One region of the Arthrobacter sp. StoSoilA2 genome, then DNA from elsewhere that is predicted to be linked to it. Evidence: riboswitches for the same ligand, from Rfam matches in the RefSeq annotation. Region 1 holds a riboswitch; each other region holds the start of a gene.
What was found. Region 1 has a riboswitch for glycine ahead of gcvP (aminomethyl-transferring glycine dehydrogenase). Riboswitches for the same ligand answer to the same signal wherever they lie in the genome.

Region 1 (6,159 bases):
GCACTCATTGCCGACGTCGTGGTGGGGTTTGGAGCCCTCAGGGCAGCCATCGCAGGAGCCCGCACCAACGTGAGCTTTGATCTCGGATCGCTCAGATCCGCGGGCGCGACGCTTGATGAAATCAAGGAAAAGCACCCTGGATTGTGGGCAACGGTAGGCCGGCTCAGCGATGCCCTGGACCGGATTGACGAGCTGGTGGCCGCCGTAGATGACAAGGCTGCACCTACTGACGGCCACTGATTCCCGACGGAACGCCGGCCTACTGCACACCCGGCTACTGCACGCTCGCTTACTGCACGCTCGCTTACCGCGCCTTGGGCACCCTGCGGAGCACGACGGCGGCAAGCACTGCCGCTCCGGCCATCAGTACCAGCCCAATCGCCGCAGTGATGTGGACGCCGGACTCGAAGGCTACCCGGGCGGCGGCTGTCAGTGCATCGGACAAAGGAGCGGGTAGTGCAGCTGCGGCATCCACGGCGCCGGCCAGCGTTTCGCCCGCGTTCCCTGCCGCCTGCGTGGACAAGCCCTCCGGGATGACGAGGTTGTGCTGGTAGGACGCGGTGAGGATAGAGCCCAGCACGGCCGTTCCCAGGAGCGAACCCAGTTCGTATCCGGTTTCGGAAATTGCGGACGCCGCTCCGGACTTGTCGGCCGGTACGGAGCCGAGGATGAGGTCGTTGGAGATGGTCTCCGCTGCGCCAACGCCAACGGCCAGGACAGTCAAAGCTGACAAGAGGAACACCGGTCCGCTGCCGTGGTCACCCACAGCCACCACCAAATAGCCTGCAGCGCTGAGGGTAAGTCCGCCGGCCACTACGAATCCTGGCCGGATGCGCTTTACCAGCGGGACCACTACCAGACCGGCGATGACCGTTGCCAGGAGCGCCAGAATCATTGCAATGCCCGCTTCCATGGGGGACTGGCCTTCAACCAGCTGCAAGTGCTGGGCGAAGAAGTAGATGAAGCCCGTCATGGAAAACAAGGACAGGACGTTGGCCACGATCGCTGTGCTGAATACCCGGTTGCTGAACAGGCGGACATCCAGCATTGGGTTCTCAAGTTGCCGCTGGCGACGGACAAACAGAACGCCCATCACCAGGCCGAAGACCATGAAGGCCGCTGCCGACACCCCGAATCCGTGAACAGCGAATTCCTTGATGCCGTACACGAACGGAGCCATCGTGATCACGGACAGCCCGATACTGGGCACGTCCACGCGGCCGGGGTTGGCGTCCTTGGATTCGGGAATGAGGACCCTGCCGAAGGCGAGGAGCGGCAGGAGCAGGAAGGTCGCCACCAGGAAGACAGCACCCCACCAGAAGTGCTCAACCAGCCAGCCACCGAAGATCGGGCCAAGGGCAGCGCCACCAGAGAATCCGGCGGCCCATACGGCGATCGCGAGCCGCCGGCGGTTCGGATCAGCAAAGATGTTCCGGATCAGGGACAGCGTTGACGGCATCAGCATCGCGCCGAACACGCCAAGGGCTGCGCGGCCGGCAATCAGCCATTCCGCGGAAGGCGCGAACGCCGTAGCAGCCGAAACCGCAGCGAAGCCGGTGCTGCCGATCAGCAGCAGCCGCCGTCGTCCGATCCTGTCGCCCAGGTTGCCCATGGAAACCAGCAATGCCGCCAACACGAGCGGGTAGGCGTCGATGATCCATAGGAGCTGCACGCCACCCACGTCCAGGGAGCGGGCAATTTCGGGCAGGGCGAACGTGAGCGCGGTGTTGTCGACGGCCACCAGCAGCACCGGGAACATCAGGAGTGCCAGGGCCGTCCAGTCGCGCCAAGGTGCGCCTCCACCCATGACAGGACGAGCGGAACGGGGAGCTTGGGTCGAGGACGGCGTGAACATGACAGCTACTGTACCGTCCAGACGGTACAGTTTCAAATTAAGCGCCGCCGACCCCGTAGGGAATGATGTACACATGCCACGAAAACCAGTTGCCAGGGATGCGGTCCTGGATGCCTACGAAGCCCTCCTCATCGAGGTGGGGGAGCGGGCCGCCACCCTCGATGCCGTTGCCAAGCGGGCGGGCGTCTCCAAGGGTGGGCTGCTTTATCACTTCCCCAGCAAGGAATCGCTGATCAGCGCCCTCCTTGAGCGCCTGGATCGGTTGGCCCAGGAAGACGTCGAGCAAATGAAGGCTGCGCCGGACGGCTCTGCGGTTTACTTCATCCGCTCCTCCCTATGGGCGGGAACCCCCATGGATCGGGCTTTGGTCGCTGCCACGAGACTGGCCGAAGTTGCGCATGAGGAGACCCGCCGCAGGTTTGCCGGAATCCAGCAGCAGTGGTTGGACGTCCTGGCCGAGGATGTTGGTCCGGAGGTTGCCAAAGCCGTCAGTTACATGGGCGACGGCCTGTATTTCAATGCCATGTTCGAGGGTGGCCAGGAAGGCGGCAAGGCCGGGCGGGAGGCCGACGTCGAGATCCTCCTTGGCATCCTGGACCGGCTCCGCAAGTAGCGGGCCATCCATTTGCGGCGACGCCCCCGACGTAGGACAATTGAGCCTTGTGGTGCGTCTTCACAGGGGCCCGCAAAAAATTGAATATGCCTTTGATCTGCGGCGGGAGAGTCCCGCAAGCAAGTGATGCGGGCGCCGTAGGAGCAAACCCTCCCCAGGAATCTCTCAGGCCCACGCACCGCCGCGGCGAGGCAACTCTGGAAAGTAGCAGGCCTTTTGCTGCGCCCTCTTGGCGCGGAAGAAGTGCTGTGCTCACCGACGGTGCAAGCGATCGTTGTTCAAGCAACACGCGGAAACTCTCAGGTCCAATACAGAGCGGGGAGGAACCCGAGCCGCTGTGGCGTACCCAACGCCGCCCAAGTAATGGAGTTCCTTCGTGACGGTTAGTTCAGCCTCCACCACCTTCGTCGACCGGCACATTGGCGCCCGCCGCCAGGCCGACATTGAAACCATGCTCAAGACGGTCGGCTACGACACCGTTGATTCCCTGGTTGATACAGCCGTTCCCAACGACATCCGCCAGGACGTTGCCCTCACCCTTGAAAACGCGCTCAGCGAAGTTGAGGTGCTGGCCGAGCTGCGCAAGCTTGCGTCCAAGAACAAGACCGCCGTCCAGATGATCGGCCAGGGCTACTACGACACCGTCACGCCGCCGGTTATCCGCAGGAACATCCTTGAATCCCCGGCCTGGTACACCGCGTACACGCCCTACCAGCCGGAAATCTCCCAGGGCCGCCTCGAAGCTCTGCTGAACTTCCAGACCATGGTCCAGGACCTCGTGGGCCTGCCGATCGCCAACGCCTCCCTTCTGGATGAAGCAACGGCAGTGGCCGAAGCCGTGCTGATGATGCGCCGCGCCAACAAGAACAAGGCCGCCCATGACGGCAAGACGGTCCTCGACGCCGACTGCCTTCCCCAGACCATTGCCATCGTGAAGGGCCGTGCCGAGGCACTCGGCTTCGAGGTTGAGGTCGCTGACCTTTCGCTCGGCCTCCCGGAAGGCGCCATCAACGGCGTCGTCCTGCAGCAGCCCGGCGTTTCCGGCCGCGTGTTCGATCACTCCGCCGTCATCGCTGACGCCAAGGAACGTGGCGCGCTCGTCACCGTGGCTGCAGACCTGCTCTCGCTGACGCTCATCACGCCTCCGGGCGAGCAGGGCGCCGATATCGCCGTCGGCTCCGCCCAGCGCCTGGGCGTTCCGCTGTTCTTCGGCGGCCCGCACGCCGCCTACATGGCCGTCCAGAAGGGCCTCGAGCGTTCCATGCCGGGACGTCTGGTGGGCGTTTCCAAGGACGACGCCGGTGTCCCCGCCTACCGCTTGGCGCTGCAGACCCGCGAGCAGCACATCCGGCGCGAGAAGGCCACGTCCAACATCTGCACGGCCCAGGCCCTGCTTGCCATCGTCGCCTCCATGTACGCCGTCTACCACGGTCCCGAAGGCCTGAAGGCAATCGCCGAAACCGCCCACGGTCACGCACGCAGCCTTGCAGCCTCACTGAAGGGCGCCGGCGTCGAGGTCCTTCACACATCCTTCTTCGACACCATCACCGTCCGCGTTCCCGGCAAAGCTGCCGGGATCGTAGCCGCTGCCGAGGCCAAGGGAATCAACCTGCGCGGGATTGACGCTGATCTGGTGGGCATTTCTGTTGACGAGACCACTACCTCAGAGATTGTCCGCGGCGTCCTGGATGTCTTCGGCGCTTCGGTCACCGAATCCGCTGAAGGTTTTGCGCTGGAATCGTTCGTTGAGCGTACGAGCGACTTCATGCAGCACCCGGTATTCAACACGCACCGCTCCGAAACCCAACTGCTGCGCTACATCCGCAAGCTTTCGGACCGGGACCTCGCCTTGGACCGCACCATGATTCCGCTAGGTTCCTGCACCATGAAGCTGAACGCAACCGCCGAGATGGAAGCAATCTCCTGGCCGGAGTTCGCCTCCATCCACCCGTTCGCTCCGGACTCCCAGACCGCGGGATGGCGTGAACTCATTGCCGACCTTGAGTCCCAGCTGACCGAGATCACCGGGTACGATCAGGTTTCCATCCAGCCGAACGCCGGTTCCCAGGGTGAGCTCGCCGGCCTCCTTGCGATCCGCGGCTACCACCTTTCCCGCGGCGACGAGCAGCGCAATGTGTGCCTGATTCCTGCCTCGGCCCACGGCACCAACGCGGCCTCGGCTGTGCTCGCTGGCATGAAGGTAGTAGTGGTGGCCACCGCTCCCGATGGCACCATCGACCACGTGGATCTCAAAGCCAAGATCGAAGCCAACCGGGACGCCCTTTCGGCCATCATGATCACCTACCCGTCCACGCACGGTGTGTACGACGCCGATGTCCGGGAAGTTTGCGACGCGATCCACGAAGCCGGCGGCCAGGTCTACATCGACGGCGCAAACCTCAACGCACTCGTTGGGCTCGCCCAGCCGGGCAAGTTCGGCGGCGACGTCTCCCACCTGAACCTGCACAAGACCTTCTGCATCCCGCACGGCGGCGGCGGACCCGGTGTTGGCCCGGTCGCTGCAAAGGCACACCTGGCACCATTCATGCCAGGCGACGCTGCTTCCTGGACCGAAGGCAACGACGTTCCGATTTCGGCATCCCGTTTCGGTTCGGCCGGTGTGCTCCCGATTTCCTGGGCTTACGTGAAGCTCATGGGTGGCCAGGGGCTCACCGAAGCCACCAAGTCCGCGCTGCTCGCTGCGAACTACATTGCTTCCCGCCTCAACGAGCACTTCCCGGTGCTCTACACCGGCGAAGGCGGACTCGTGGCCCACGAGTGCATCCTGGATCTCCGCGAACTCACTGCCCGCACAGGCGTCACCGCTGAGGACGTGGCCAAGCGCCTCATCGACTTCGGTTTCCACGCACCCACACTCGCGTTCCCGGTTGCCGGCACTTTGATGGTGGAGCCGACCGAGTCCGAGGACCTCGTGGAGATCGACCGCTTCATCGAGGCCATGATCACCATCCGTGCCGAAATCGAGCAGGTCGCCACCGGCGATTTCACTGTTGAGAACTCACCGCTGCGCAAGGCACCCCACACGGCTGCCGCCGTCGTAAGTTCTGACTGGGACCGCGCATACACGCGGGAGCAGGCCGCGTTCCCAGTCCACCACCTGAAGCAGGACAAGTACTTCCCGCCCGTCGGACGCATCGACGGCGCTGCTGGTGACCGCAACCTCGTGTGCTCCTGCCCGCCTCTCGAAGCGTTCGAGGACTAAGGACGGTCCCGCAATGACTGAGAACTACACAGCTCTCTACGAAGAGCACAAGAAACTCGGCGCGTCCTTCACTGACTTCGGTGGCTGGCAGATGCCGCTCAAGTACTCCTCCGAGTTGGCCGAGCACCACGCAGTCCGCAAGTCCGCCGGCTTGTTCGACCTCTCCCACATGGGCGAAGTCTGGGTGACAGGACCGGACGCGGCAGCGTTCCTGGACTACGCCCTGGTGGGCAAGATCTCCGCCATGGCCGAGGGTAAGGCCAAGTATTCGCTGATCTGCCAGGAAGACGGCGGCATCATCGACGACCTCATCACGTACCGTCGCGGCGAGGACAAGTTCCTCGTGGTGCCGAATGCTGGCAACGCCAAGGTAGTGGCTGAGGCGCTGTTGGAGCGCGCAACTGGTTTTGACGTGGTTGTTCAGGACGCCTCGGCCGAGACCTCGCTGATTGCTGTCCAAGGTCCGCG
Region 2 (6,159 bases), 1.3 Mb from region 1:
CGGGAGTGGAGTCCGCCCATCTCCGGGGTGCCCGTACCGGGAGCGAATGCGGGGTCCAGGACGTCGATGTCGATGGAGACGTACACCGGGGTGTCGCCGAGCCTGTCCTTCACCTGCTGGATTGCCGCCGGGACACCGATGACATCCAGGTCCGAGCAGCGGATGATCTGGAACCCGAACTCGTGGTCCCTGAGGAAGTCATTGCGGTCATACACAGGGCCACGGATGCCGACGTGCATCGACTTGTCCTCCACAAGGAGGCCTTCCTCGAACGCCCGCCGGAAGATGGTTCCGTGCGTAATGGGCTGGTCAAAGTACGTGTCCCACGTATCCAGGTGTGCGTCAAAGTGCAGCAAAGCCACCGGACCATGGACCTTGTTCAGGGCCCTGAGCATCGGCAGGGCAATCGTGTGGTCGCCGCCGATCGAGATCAGCCGCTTGTCTTCGCTGATGAGGGGCAACGCCTGCTCCTCGATCTCACGAACAGCGCGGGTGATGTCGTAGGGCGTGCAGGCGATGTCGCCGGCGTCCACAACCTGGGCTTCGTAAACGGGTTCGACGTCGAGCTCCGGGTGGTAGCCCGGGCGCAGGAGACGCGAGGCCTCGCGAACCGCGGCAGGACCGAAACGGGCGCCGGGCCGGAAGGAGGTTCCGCCGTCGAACGGTACGCCGACAATCGCAATGTCATAGTCCGGGACGCGGTCAATTTGGGGGAGGCGGGCGAAGGTGCCGAGTCCGGCATACCGGGGGACTTTGGTTGCGTCGACAGGGCCGATGGGCTTGTGGATTGTCATTGCCGGTTCCTTGGTGTGAGGGGTGCTCGCCATTGAGCGGGAAGTAAGTAATTCCATTCTTGGTGACGCGGGTCACGGCGAATAGCGGTACATTGACTACAAATGGCCCAGACGCTTAGACGAATGTCTAAAAGTCCGGAACGGGCCCCGGGAATCATAGAGTCAGGACCTCATCCGATGGCAATCACGGTCGCCGAACTCGTGGCTGAACCCCAACTCGGGCTCAGCCTTCTGGCCGGTGACGCAGGCCGCGACAACCGGATCACCTGGGCCCACACCTCCGATCTGCCCAGGCTCTGGGAATGGGTCACAGGCGGCGAGCTCATGATGACCAATGGGCTCTCGATTCCCGCCGATGCCGCGGGACAAGTGGCGCTCGCAGAGGCACTGATGGACAGCGGGGCAAGCGCCTTGGCCATCGGCGAGAAGATGCACGCGCCGCCGCTGACGCAGGATTTCCTGGCGGCCTGCGATCGGCTGCCGCTGCCGCTCATCAACATCCCCTACCCGCTGCCGTTCATCGCGATCGCCCGCTCGGTTGCCGAGTCCTCCCTGCTCGAAGAGTCCCGGCGCTTGCGGCAGACGGCCAGGGTTTACGACCTGCTCCGAACGGCCGGCGCCTCGGAGGACCATTGGCAGAGCCTGGTCCAACGGCTCGCCACCGAACTGGATGCGGAGCTGTTCGTGGTGGACCGCCGCTGCCTGCATCCCTGGCACCCGGAGGGACAGCCGGTCCCGGGGTTCCTTGCGGATGAATGGGCTCCGCTTTCCGGGCATGTGTCCTTGGCGGGTAAGAACTTCCAGTGGCACCGGATCCGGGGCCGGCACGTGCTGACCATGGACATCCCGACCCACGCCAACGCGCTCCTCGTGGTGCTGCCCAACAGCGAACCGCACCCGGACGCCGTCGTACTTCTGCACGCCGCAACGGTGCTGGGACTGCAGCTTTCGCGCATCGTCCTCTCGCTTGAAGGCCGCCATCGGCTGGCGGGTGAGTTCCTGCTGCAGGCCATGGATGGACGTTTGGGTGCGGCCGAGATGGAGAGCCGGCTGGCCGGTTTTGATGTTCCGCCCCAGGATTTCCTGCTCGCCTCGCTCTACGCGGACGCCGGCAATAAAGCAGCGGACGACGGCGACAGGCTGGCTAACGTGCACATCGAACTGTGGCGGCACGGGGTTGCGTCGGCTTCCCTGAAGCGGAACAACCGGCTGCACGTCGTGGTCCCTGCTGATGTGCCGGACGACATTTTGGTGCATTGCGCAGGGGCGGATGCCGCGATCGGGATCAGCGCTCCGGCGGCAGTGGCCGGCATTCAGCGCGCGCTGCAGGAGTCACTGTGGGCGCTCGGATCGGCCCGGGCGAACAAGCTTGGCTTGGCCCGTTACGCGCAGGGACCATCGTGGCTGGGGCTGACGGGTTTCGAGGAAGGAACTGCGCTGGTCCGGCGTCTCCTCGGCCCGATTTTCGATTACGAGCAGAGCCAGGAAGGCGATCTCATCGTCACGCTGAGGACCTATCTGGACTCGCAGCGTTCCTGGCAAAAGACCGCAGCTGCCCTGTTCGCGCATCGGCAAACCATCATCTATCGGATACGAAAAATCGGCGAATTGACGGGGCTGGACATGGGTGAAACCTCCACTGTTGCCCAGTTGTGGTTCGCTCTCCAGATCCACGAGGCAATGCACCGGTAGGTATCCCTTGCTTGCGCTTTTTCCAGATAACCCGCTATGGTGTGAACCGTGTCACTGACGTGACGCAATGCTTTTGATCTGTGGCGGGAGAGTCCTGCCGGTACATCCAGTCAGGCGCCGTAGGAGCAAATCCTCCCCAGGAATCTCTCAGGCCCACGTACCGCCACGGCGAGGCAACTCTGGAAAGCAGTCCAGGTAACTGGGCTCACCGACGGTGCAAGCAGGCAACCATTCCTGCGGAATCTCTCAGGTCCAATACAGAGCGGGGAGGAACCCACATCATCGTGGCGCACATAGGGCGCCTGAATCATGGAGTTCCTCTTGACTGTTCAATCAACCCCCACCGCTTTCGCGGACCGGCACATCGGCGCCCGCCGCCAGGCCGACGTTGACACCATGCTCAAGGCAATCGGCTACGACTCCGTAGACGGCCTGGTAGATGTTGCGGTCCCCGATTCCATCCGGCAAGCCACGCCGCTGACGCTTCAAGCCGCCCTTGGCGAGACCCAGGTCCTCGCCGAGCTCCGCAAGCTTGCGTCCAAGAACAAGACCGCCATCCAGCTGATCGGCCAGGGCTACTACGACACCGTCACGCCGCCGGTTATCCGCCGCAACATCCTTGAAGCGCCAGCCTGGTACACGGCGTACACGCCTTACCAGCCCGAGATTTCGCAGGGCCGCCTCGAAGCTCTCCTGAACTTCCAGACCATGGTCCAGGACCTCACCGGACTTCCCGTGGCCAACGCTTCGCTGCTGGATGAAGCCACCGCTGTGGCCGAGGCTGTGCTGCTGATGCGTCGCGCCAACAAGTCCAAAACCGCGAAGGACGGCAAGACCGTCCTGGACGCCGACCTCCTCCCGCAGACCATCGCCATCGTGAAGGGCCGCGCCGAGGCGCTCGGCTTCGAGGTGGAGATTGCCGACCTATCCGCCGGGCTTCCCGACGGCGAGATCAACGGCATCGTCCTGCAGCAGCCCGGCGTTTCGGGCCGCGTTTTCGACCACTCCGGCGTGATCGCTGACGCCAAGGAGCGCGGCGCGCTGGTCACTGTCGCTGCCGACCTTTTGGCGCTCACCCTCATCACGCCCCCGGGCGAGCAGGGCGCCGACATCGCCGTCGGAACTGCGCAGCGCTTTGGTGTTCCGCTGTTCTTCGGCGGCCCCCACGCTGCGTACATGGCAGTCCGCGAAGGCATGGAGCGCACGCTCCCGGGCCGCATCGTCGGCGTCTCCAAGGACAACGCCGGAGTCCCGGCCTACCGCCTGGCCCTTCAGACCCGCGAGCAGCACATCCGCCGCGAAAAGGCCACGTCCAACATCTGCACCGCGCAGGCACTGCTCGCCATCGTGGCGTCGATGTACGCGGTTTACCACGGTCCGGAAGGCCTGAAGGCGATCGCCGAAAGCGTGCACGGCCACGCCCGCACGCTGGCCACTGCCCTCAAGACCGCCGGCCGTGAACTCGTGTCTGAATCCTTCTTCGACACCCTCACTGTCCGCGTACCCGGCAAGGCTGACAAAGTCATCGCCGCCGCCGAAGCCCGCGGTATCAACCTGCGTCGCATCGATGCTGACACGGTTGGCGTTTCCCTCGATGAAACCACGACGCCGGAGGTCCTCTCTGCGGTAGCCGTCGCTTTTGGTGCCGGTCCGGTGAAGGACGCTTCCGGGTTTGAGCTGCCCTCAGACGTGGTCCGAACCAGTGATTTCCTGCAGCACCCCGTGTTCAACACGCACCGTTCCGAGACGCAGCTGTTGCGCTATATCCGCAAGCTGTCCGACCGGGACCTCGCACTGGATCGCACCATGATCCCGCTGGGTTCCTGCACCATGAAGCTCAACGCTACAGCTGAGATGGAAGCAATCTCCTGGCCGGAGTTCGCCTCGATCCACCCGTTCGCTCCGGATCACCAGACCGCTGGGTGGCGCGAGCTCATTGAAGGACTGGAAGCCGACCTCACTGAGATCACCGGCTACGACCAGGTCTCCATCCAGCCGAACGCCGGTTCGCAGGGTGAGCTCGCCGGCCTCCTTGCGATCCGCGGATACCATCTTTCCCGCGGCGACGAGCAGCGCAACGTGTGCCTGATTCCGGCCTCTGCCCACGGCACCAACGCGGCCTCGGCTGTGCTCGCTGGCATGAAGGTTGTTGTGGTGGCCACGGCCGCTGACGGCACGATCGACCACGCGGACCTGGCAGCCAAGATCGAGGCCAACAAGGACGCCCTTTCGGCCATCATGATCACCTACCCGTCCACGCACGGTGTGTACGACGCCGATGTCCGGGAGGTCTGCGACGCGATCCATGCTGCCGGAGGCCAGGTGTACGTTGACGGCGCAAACCTCAACGCACTCGTTGGGCTCGCCCAGCCGGGCAAGTTCGGCGGCGATGTATCCCACCTGAACCTGCACAAGACTTTCTGCATCCCGCACGGCGGCGGCGGACCTGGTGTTGGACCGGTTGCAGCCAAGGCCCACCTGGCACCGTTCATGCCCGGAGATGCGAACAATGTTTCGTCTGAAGGTGGCGTGGCCATCTCTGCATCCCGCTACGGCTCCGCCGGCGTGCTCCCCATTTCCTGGGCCTACGTGAAGCTCATGGGTGGCCAGGGCCTCACCGAAGCCACCAAGTCCGCGCTGCTTGCTGCGAACTACGTTGCCTCCCGCTTGGATGAGCACTTCCCGGTTCTTTACACCGGCGAAGGCGGTCTTGTTGCCCACGAGTGCATCCTGGATCTCCGCGAACTGACTGCCCGCACCGGCGTCACGGCTGAGGACGTGGCCAAGCGCCTCATCGACTTCGGTTTCCACGCTCCCACCTTGGCGTTCCCGGTTGCGGGCACTTTGATGGTGGAGCCGACCGAGTCCGAGGACCTCGCCGAGATCGACCGCTTCATTGAAGCCATGATCACCATCCGTGCCGAAATCGAGCAGGTTGCCACCGGCGATTTCACTGTTGAGAACTCGCCGCTGCGTAACGCGCCGCACACGGCTGCCGCCGTCGTGAGTTCTGCATGGGACCGCGACTACACGCGGGAGCAGGCAGCGTTCCCCGTCCACCACCTTAAGCAGGACAAGTACTTCCCGCCGGTCGGACGCATTGACGGCGCTGCTGGCGACCGCAACCTGGTCTGCTCCTGCCCACCCCTTGAAGCGTTCGAGGACAACACCGCAGACGTCGAGAACTAAAGGACTGACTCAATGACTGAGAACTACACCGCTCTCTACGAGCAGCACAAAAAAGCCGGGGCCTCGTTCACGGACTTCGGCGGCTGGCAGATGCCGCTCAAGTACGAGTCCGAGCTCGCCGAACACCACGCAGTCCGTAACGCAGCTGGCCTCTTCGACCTCTCCCACATGGGCGAAGTCTGGGTCAGCGGTCCGGACGCGGCGGCGTTCCTGGACTTCGCGCTCGTGGGCAAGTTGTCCGCGATCGCCGTGGGCAAGGCCAAGTACTCGCTTATCTGCAACGCCGACGGCGGCATCATCGACGACCTCATCACCTACCGCCGCCCTTCTCCCGAAGAAGGCGTGGATCAGTACCTCGTGGTCCCCAACGCGGGCAACGCCAAGGTAGTTGCGGCAGCATTGCTGGAGCGGGCGGCCGGCTTCGACGTCGTGGTTGAGGACGCCTCGGCCGAGACGTCGCTGATCGCAGTCCAGGGTCCGAACG
Region 3 (6,159 bases), 150 kb from region 1:
TTCGCGCGCCGGTCAGTTGCCGTGGTAAACACCACCGCCGCAGAGGTCAAAGCGGGTGAGCCCATGGCACTCGCTATCTCCAAGCTGAACCTCACCTCGATCGGCAGCCCGGCCAACAACACTCTCAATGCCGTCTTCGTGGACAGCAAGGGCGCGGCGATAACGCTCGACTCCGTGCCGGTAACGGCAGGCACTGCCACAGTGAACCTCAAGGTTCCCGCGGCGGCAGCTGCAGGCAGTGGCACATTGGTGCTGACCGCCGTCGAGTCCGGAGCCGTGGTAAAGGCCCTGGTGACGGTTGCAGGGAGCGGCACGAATCCCCCGCAATGCACTCCGCCCACCAAACCGTCCAAGTGGTACGACGCCGTGGGCTGGTTGCACTACGCGTGGGCCTGGTTGGAGTACCAGAAGTGTCTGAGGGGCTAGGCGGCCCCTTCGCATAACCCGCCAAAAAGGTAGCCCCTCACGAGGATGACTCGTGAGGGGCTACCTTTTTGGATTTTCGCCTACTTCTTGGCGAGCTCGGGTTCCTCCGTGTGCTTGGCGTCCTTCTCAAGCTGCGCCTGGAACTCCCTAAAGCGAACCAGGTGCGCTGGCCGGCGACGCAGGATGACCCAGGCCACCCCCAGAATCAGGAACCACAGCGGCGTGGCCAGGAGCGCAGCAAAAGTGTCCGGCTGCGTGGTCAGGGTCCAAAGCACGAACGCAAAGAACGCAAAAACCACCCACACCATCACCACGCCGCCTGGCATTTTGAACGCCGAAGCATCATGCAGGTGTGGCCGCCGCTTGCGGAATGCAAGGTAGCTGGCCAGGATGATGGACCATACGAAGACGAAGCAGACAGCAGACACGGTGGTCACCATGTCGAACGCCTTGCCGATGTCCTGGCCGGCATACATGAGGACGACGCCGGACAGCAGCAGGACGCAGGAAAGGAACAGGGCGTTGCGGGGTACTTTGCGGCTTGAGAGCGCGCCAAACACAGCCGGCGCGTCGCCTTCCTGGGCCAGTCCGTAAACCATGCGGGACGTTGAGTAGATACCCGAGTTGGCTGAGGACATCGCAGAGCTGAGAACCACTAGGTTGACGATGGTAGCCGCCGCGCCCAGGCCGGCCAGGGTGAACATCGCAATGAATGGGCTGTGGCCGGCCGCGAACTGGGTCCACGGGGTGACCGACATCAGGATGATGAGGGCACCCACATAGAAGAGCAGCACGCGGATCGGAATCGAGTTGATGGCCTTGGGCAGGTTCTTCTCCGGGTCCTTGGCCTCGGCGGCCGTGGTGCCTACCAGTTCAATGCCGACGAAAGCGAAGACGGCGATCTGGAAACCGGCGACGAAGCCCATGAATTCGTTGGGGAAGAAGCCACCGTGGCTCCACAGGTTGGTGAAGCTGGCCGGTCCGGCGTCGGACTGGAATCCGCTGAAAATCATGAACAAACCGACGATGATCAGTGCCGCGATGGCGACGATCTTGATGAGGGCGAACCAGAATTCGGTCTCCCCGAATGCTTTCACAGTAGCCAGGTTCAGAAGCAGCAGGATTCCGATGGTGATCAATCCGGGCACCCAGAGTGGAAGGGACGGCCAGAGCTCCTTGGAGTACCCGGCGATCGCGATGACGTCGGCGATGCCGGTAATGACCCAGCAGAACCAGTAGGTCCAGCCGGTGAAGAACCCTGCCCAGGGACCCAGCAGGTCCGCTGCAAAGTCGCTGAAGGATTTGTAGTTCAGGTTGCTCAGGAGCAGCTCGCCCATGGCGCGCATGACGAAGAAGAGCATGAAGCCGATGATCATGTACACGAAAATGACGGATGGACCAGCGGCAGAAATGGTCTTTCCCGAGCCCATGAACAGGCCCGTGCCAATTGCACCGCCTATCGCGATCAGCTGGATGTGCCGGTTGCTGAGCTGCCGTTCGAGGTGTGGTTCGAGGTGTGGTGAGCCTGCTGGATGCGGGACCGAGGATGGTGGGCGCTGAATCGTCAAGAGGAACTCCATTGTTCAGGCGGCACTGGGTGCCACGATGATTCGGGTTCCTCCCCACTCTGTAGGTGGACCTGAGAGTTTCCGCAGGGATGGCCTGCTTGCACCTTCGGTGAGCCCGGATGCCCGGACTGCTTTCCAGAGTTGCCTCGCCGCGGCGGTACATGGGCCTGAGAGATTCCTGGGGAGGGTTTGCTCCTACGGCGCCTGACGGGATGTACCGGCAGGACTCTCCCGCCGCAGATCAAAAGCGCGCACCACTTTGCCGGTGATGCAGCTCACACACTAGCGAAGCATTGGACACACCGCAAACAAAGGCAGCTAGCTGGCCAGAATGCTACGGGCGATTTCGTCAGCATCCCGCAGGGTTCGCTGGCCACTGGCATAAGCCTTCCCGGTCGCTGGACGCGCCTCGGCAGCAATGGCCGTTCCCCACTGGGTCGCCGACAATTGCAGGCCCAAAACATACATCCCCCGGGTCACAGAGCCGTTGGACGCCACAGGCCGGTACGGGTGCGGTTCCACATCCAGTCCGGTTGTCTGCACCGGCGTGCCCTCGGCACTCATCATGATTTTGGTTCGCACAAGGCCTTCTGCCATGAGTTGTTCCAGGAGTGGAGAAATATTGATGCCCACCCTGTTGGCCGGCGACATCGCTTCAATCAACGTGGGTGCCTCCGCTGGCCCGTCGTGGACCCATGGAGAGACTGCCCGGAAAACCTTGGCGCTCCTATCCACACTGAACTTCGGGTCGGGTCCAACGAAACCCACGACGCCGGCACGCGCCAGAGCAGCCAACTGCTCCGAACGCAGTGCCGGGGCCCCGCTGGCAAGGCCTTCAACGAACGCTTCGAACCATCCCCTCAGTTCAGCGACCCACGATTCGTCCGTGATACCACCGTCTGCCACGACGGACTTCAGGATCGCCCTGCCGGTGTGCAGTGCGCCGATTGCCATTTTCACGGGATCCGCTTCGCCCAGTGCGGAGCGTCGTGCGTCGTCGTCCAGGTAGGCCGTTATCGCCAGATCCAGTTCCCGGCGGGACGCGAACGTTCGGCCTGCCAAGGGCGCAGCGAGTCCGCGGACATTCAGTCGGCGGGAGGCAAGCACGTGCTTGTCCACCAAGGCGGCGACGTCGCTTTCCCAGTTGGCGGTGGTGTGCGCGTGGGGCTGCAACGCGTCCTCAAGGTCCGCGAGGAACTGCGCTGCATCGCGGATGGCGGCAGGCTGCGACCTTGCCAGGGTGGAGTAATAGGCCCACAAGGCGTCCCGGTGCAGGAGCGGCCAAAGATCGTGGTCGAATCCGGGCTGGATACCGGCTGCCCTGAACCGGTCCACTGCTGCCTCGGTCAGGTAACGCATGGTGATGCTGCTGGGGTAATACCCTGCCAAACCGGCCTTGGCCCGGTACGGGGTTCCGCGCCGGGATGCTGCGATAATCCTGGGTTCCCTGCCCGAGGGCCGGTACTCGAGAACTCCGGCTCCCGGTACGCCGGCTTCGACGAACTTGCCTCCCCTGCCCTCAGTCAGCTGGCCCATGACATCGAAGAAATTCAGTCCCATCCCACGCACCAGGACGGGCTCGTTGTCCGGTACCCGCTGCCAGTCGACGTCGGCTGGCGGTGCAGGCGGGAAATAGAGGAGGCCGTGCTCGTCGGCTGCCCGTTGGAACGATCGCTGCTCCGGATTCAAACGTGACTCGATGTGTCCCAGCGCGAGGACCACCGAGCCGACGGTGAGGGTAGTGCCGTCGGCCAGTTCGACGTCGAACGCTTGCCCACCTGCGATGCCTGGGCTTGCCGGGACCGGGCGCGCCGCTACGGCGGTCGTCTCATGGAAGGTGACCTCCACGCCGTCGGGCATTCGCTGAAGCAGCTCCGCCAAAGTCTGCCGCAGGTAACGTCCGTAGAGCGCCCTGCTGGGAAAATCGTGGGACTCCAGGGTGGCCAACTCCGCCTTTTCGGCGTCGTTCAGCCCCTGTCCATCACGACGTCGGGCGGCGCGCCACTGGTCGAACGAACCGCCTGCGAGGGGCTGCGCAAGTTTGGGGTCTTCCGGGATGAGCGTCGGATAGAACGCCTGTGTGTTCATCAGGTACAGCCTGGACTGCTCCGGCTGCCACACATGGCCGGATGCTGGCGGGAAAGGATCCACAACGTGGATGTGCAGTGTGCGCTGCCCGGTGTCGGTCCGGTTCGCGCGGCTGGTGGCCCCTGCAGCCCAATTCGCGAGCAGCCGCTCTAGGACACTCGTGCCCCGGGGGCCGGCCCCAATAAGGGCAACACGATTGATTTGCGATTTAGCCACGCTCAAGCCTAACTTCTGCGTGACTTGCTTCCAGTTGAAAAGTGTTGCTTGGATGGGGCGATGACCACCACAGAAGCTGATCAGACGCCCCTTCCTGACAATGACACGGATCTGGAGACCAAGTCCGGGCCTCGCCACGCTGCGACCATCGCGCCCGAACCCACGGATGAGAACGTGTGGTTGGAGGACATCCACGGCGAAGAACAGCTGGCCTGGGTCCGGGAACAGAACGCGCGAACCGAGGATTTGCTGGAGGACGCAGACTACGCAGGGGTTGAAGCCGGCATCCTGGAGGTCCTGGATTCGACTGACCGGATCGCCATGGTGAACAAACGCGGCGATTTCTACTACAACTTCTGGAAGGACCAGGAGCACCCCAAGGGCCTTTGGCGCCGCACTACCTGGGAAAGTTACGTCTCCGAGGCTCCCGAATGGGACGTGCTGCTGGACATCGATGCCCTCGCCGCAGCAGAAGGCGTCGAATGGGTGTTCCATGGGGCCGGGTTCCTTCGTCCTTCGGACGGGGACACGTACCGCTTCGCGATGGTTTCGCTGTCCCCCGACGGCGGTGACGCCAACCGTCACCGCGAGTTCGACGTCGAATCCCGCACCTTTGTTGACCCTGCCGCCGGCGGATTCGATCTGCCCACGGCAAAAGGCAACGTGAGTTGGCTCGATGCGGACACACTGCTTGTCTCCAGTACGGCAGAAGGGTTGCCTGCAACCACCTCCTCGTACGCCCGGACCGGCGTGAAGCTGCGTCGCGGCCAATCCCTCGCCCAGGCAGAGCGGATCTTCGACATCCCCGAAGACCACATGCTGGCCATCGTGGCCCATGACTCAACCCCGGGCTTCGAACGGACCTTCGCCGTAGACTACATCGACTTCTACAACCGCAAGACGTGGCTGCTTCGCGACGACTCATGGCTTGAAATCGATGTGCCCACCGACGTGAACATCAGCGCCCACCGAGAATGGCTGATGCTCCGCCCGCAGAAGGACTGGGACGTTTCCGGCGTCACCTACGCGGCCGGTTCCCTGCTGGCCGCTGACCTCGAAGGCTACCTGGCTGGATCGCGCCAATTTGTGGTGCTGTTTACCCCCGATGACCACACGTCGCTGCAGTCGTGGAGTTGGACCAAGGACTATCTGCTGCTCAACCTCCTGCGCGACGTCTCTTCCGAAATCAGGGTGCTGGACCCTTCCCGCGTCGATTCCGACAGCAGCTGGGTTGCCACCGTCCTGGACGCGTGCCCGCCGCTTCACGACGTCAATGCCTACGCGGTGGACGACGAAGATGAATCCGGAGCCGGAAATGACTACTGGTTGGTCGCCACCGGTTTCACTACGCCCACTACCCTCACCCGCGGAACCCTCACTGCAGGGCCGACGGGTTCGTCTGTTGCCGGAGCAGCTGCCGGGGTCACCAGCCAGCACGCCGTGGTGAAGCGATCGCCGTCGTTCTTCAATGACGGCGACTATGAGGTCCAGCAGCATTTCGCTGTCTCGGAGGATGGGACCAAAGTCCCCTACTTCCAGGTGGCATCCAAGGACCTGGTCCTGGACGGACAAAATCCTACTCAGCTCTCAGGCTATGGCGGATTCGAAGTTTCCCGCACCCCCGCCTACAGCGGCACCATTGGCAGGGCTTGGCTGGAGCGTCGCACTTCGGCTGCTGCCTTGGCTGACGGTCCCGGCTCGCACACCCGTGGCGGTGTGTACGTTGTGGCGAACATCCGTGGCGGCGGCGAATACGGGCCCTCGTGGCACCGGGCAGCGCTGCAGGAAAAGCGGCACCGTGCCTACGAAGACTTCGCCGCCGTGGCACAGGACCTCATCTCCCGCGGCGTGACCAGCCGCC

Region 2: linked by a shared signal. The riboswitch ahead of gcvP (aminomethyl-transferring glycine dehydrogenase) and the one ahead of gcvP (aminomethyl-transferring glycine dehydrogenase) in region 1 are both predicted to bind glycine.
Region 3: linked by a shared signal. The riboswitch ahead of cycA (D-serine/D-alanine/glycine transporter) and the one ahead of gcvP (aminomethyl-transferring glycine dehydrogenase) in region 1 are both predicted to bind glycine.

Annotation. Positions count from the first base shown of each region.
Region 1 is NZ_AP024643.1:1,007,819-1,013,977, forward strand. Features, by position in the region: gene LDN82_RS04760 (cyclodeaminase/cyclohydrolase family protein) at 1-240, shown strand, start outside; gene LDN82_RS04765 (MFS transporter) at 305-1,855, opposite strand; gene LDN82_RS04770 (TetR/AcrR family transcriptional regulator) at 1,929-2,468, shown strand; glycine riboswitch at 2,562-2,659, shown strand; gene gcvP (aminomethyl-transferring glycine dehydrogenase) at 2,845-5,691, shown strand; gene gcvT (glycine cleavage system aminomethyltransferase GcvT) at 5,705-6,159, shown strand, end outside.
Region 2 is NZ_AP024643.1:4,680,308-4,686,466, reverse strand. Features, by position in the region: gene speB (agmatinase) at 1-794, opposite strand, end outside; gene LDN82_RS21425 (PucR family transcriptional regulator) at 972-2,486, shown strand; glycine riboswitch at 2,561-2,659, shown strand; gene gcvP (aminomethyl-transferring glycine dehydrogenase) at 2,808-5,675, shown strand; gene gcvT (glycine cleavage system aminomethyltransferase GcvT) at 5,688-6,159, shown strand, end outside.
Region 3 is NZ_AP024643.1:862,264-868,422, reverse strand. Features, by position in the region: gene LDN82_RS04150 (ExeM/NucH family extracellular endonuclease) at 1-426, shown strand, start outside; gene cycA (D-serine/D-alanine/glycine transporter) at 507-1,994, opposite strand; glycine riboswitch at 2,140-2,238, opposite strand; gene LDN82_RS04140 (FAD/NAD(P)-binding protein) at 2,313-4,298, opposite strand; gene LDN82_RS04135 (prolyl oligopeptidase family serine peptidase) at 4,359-6,159, shown strand, end outside.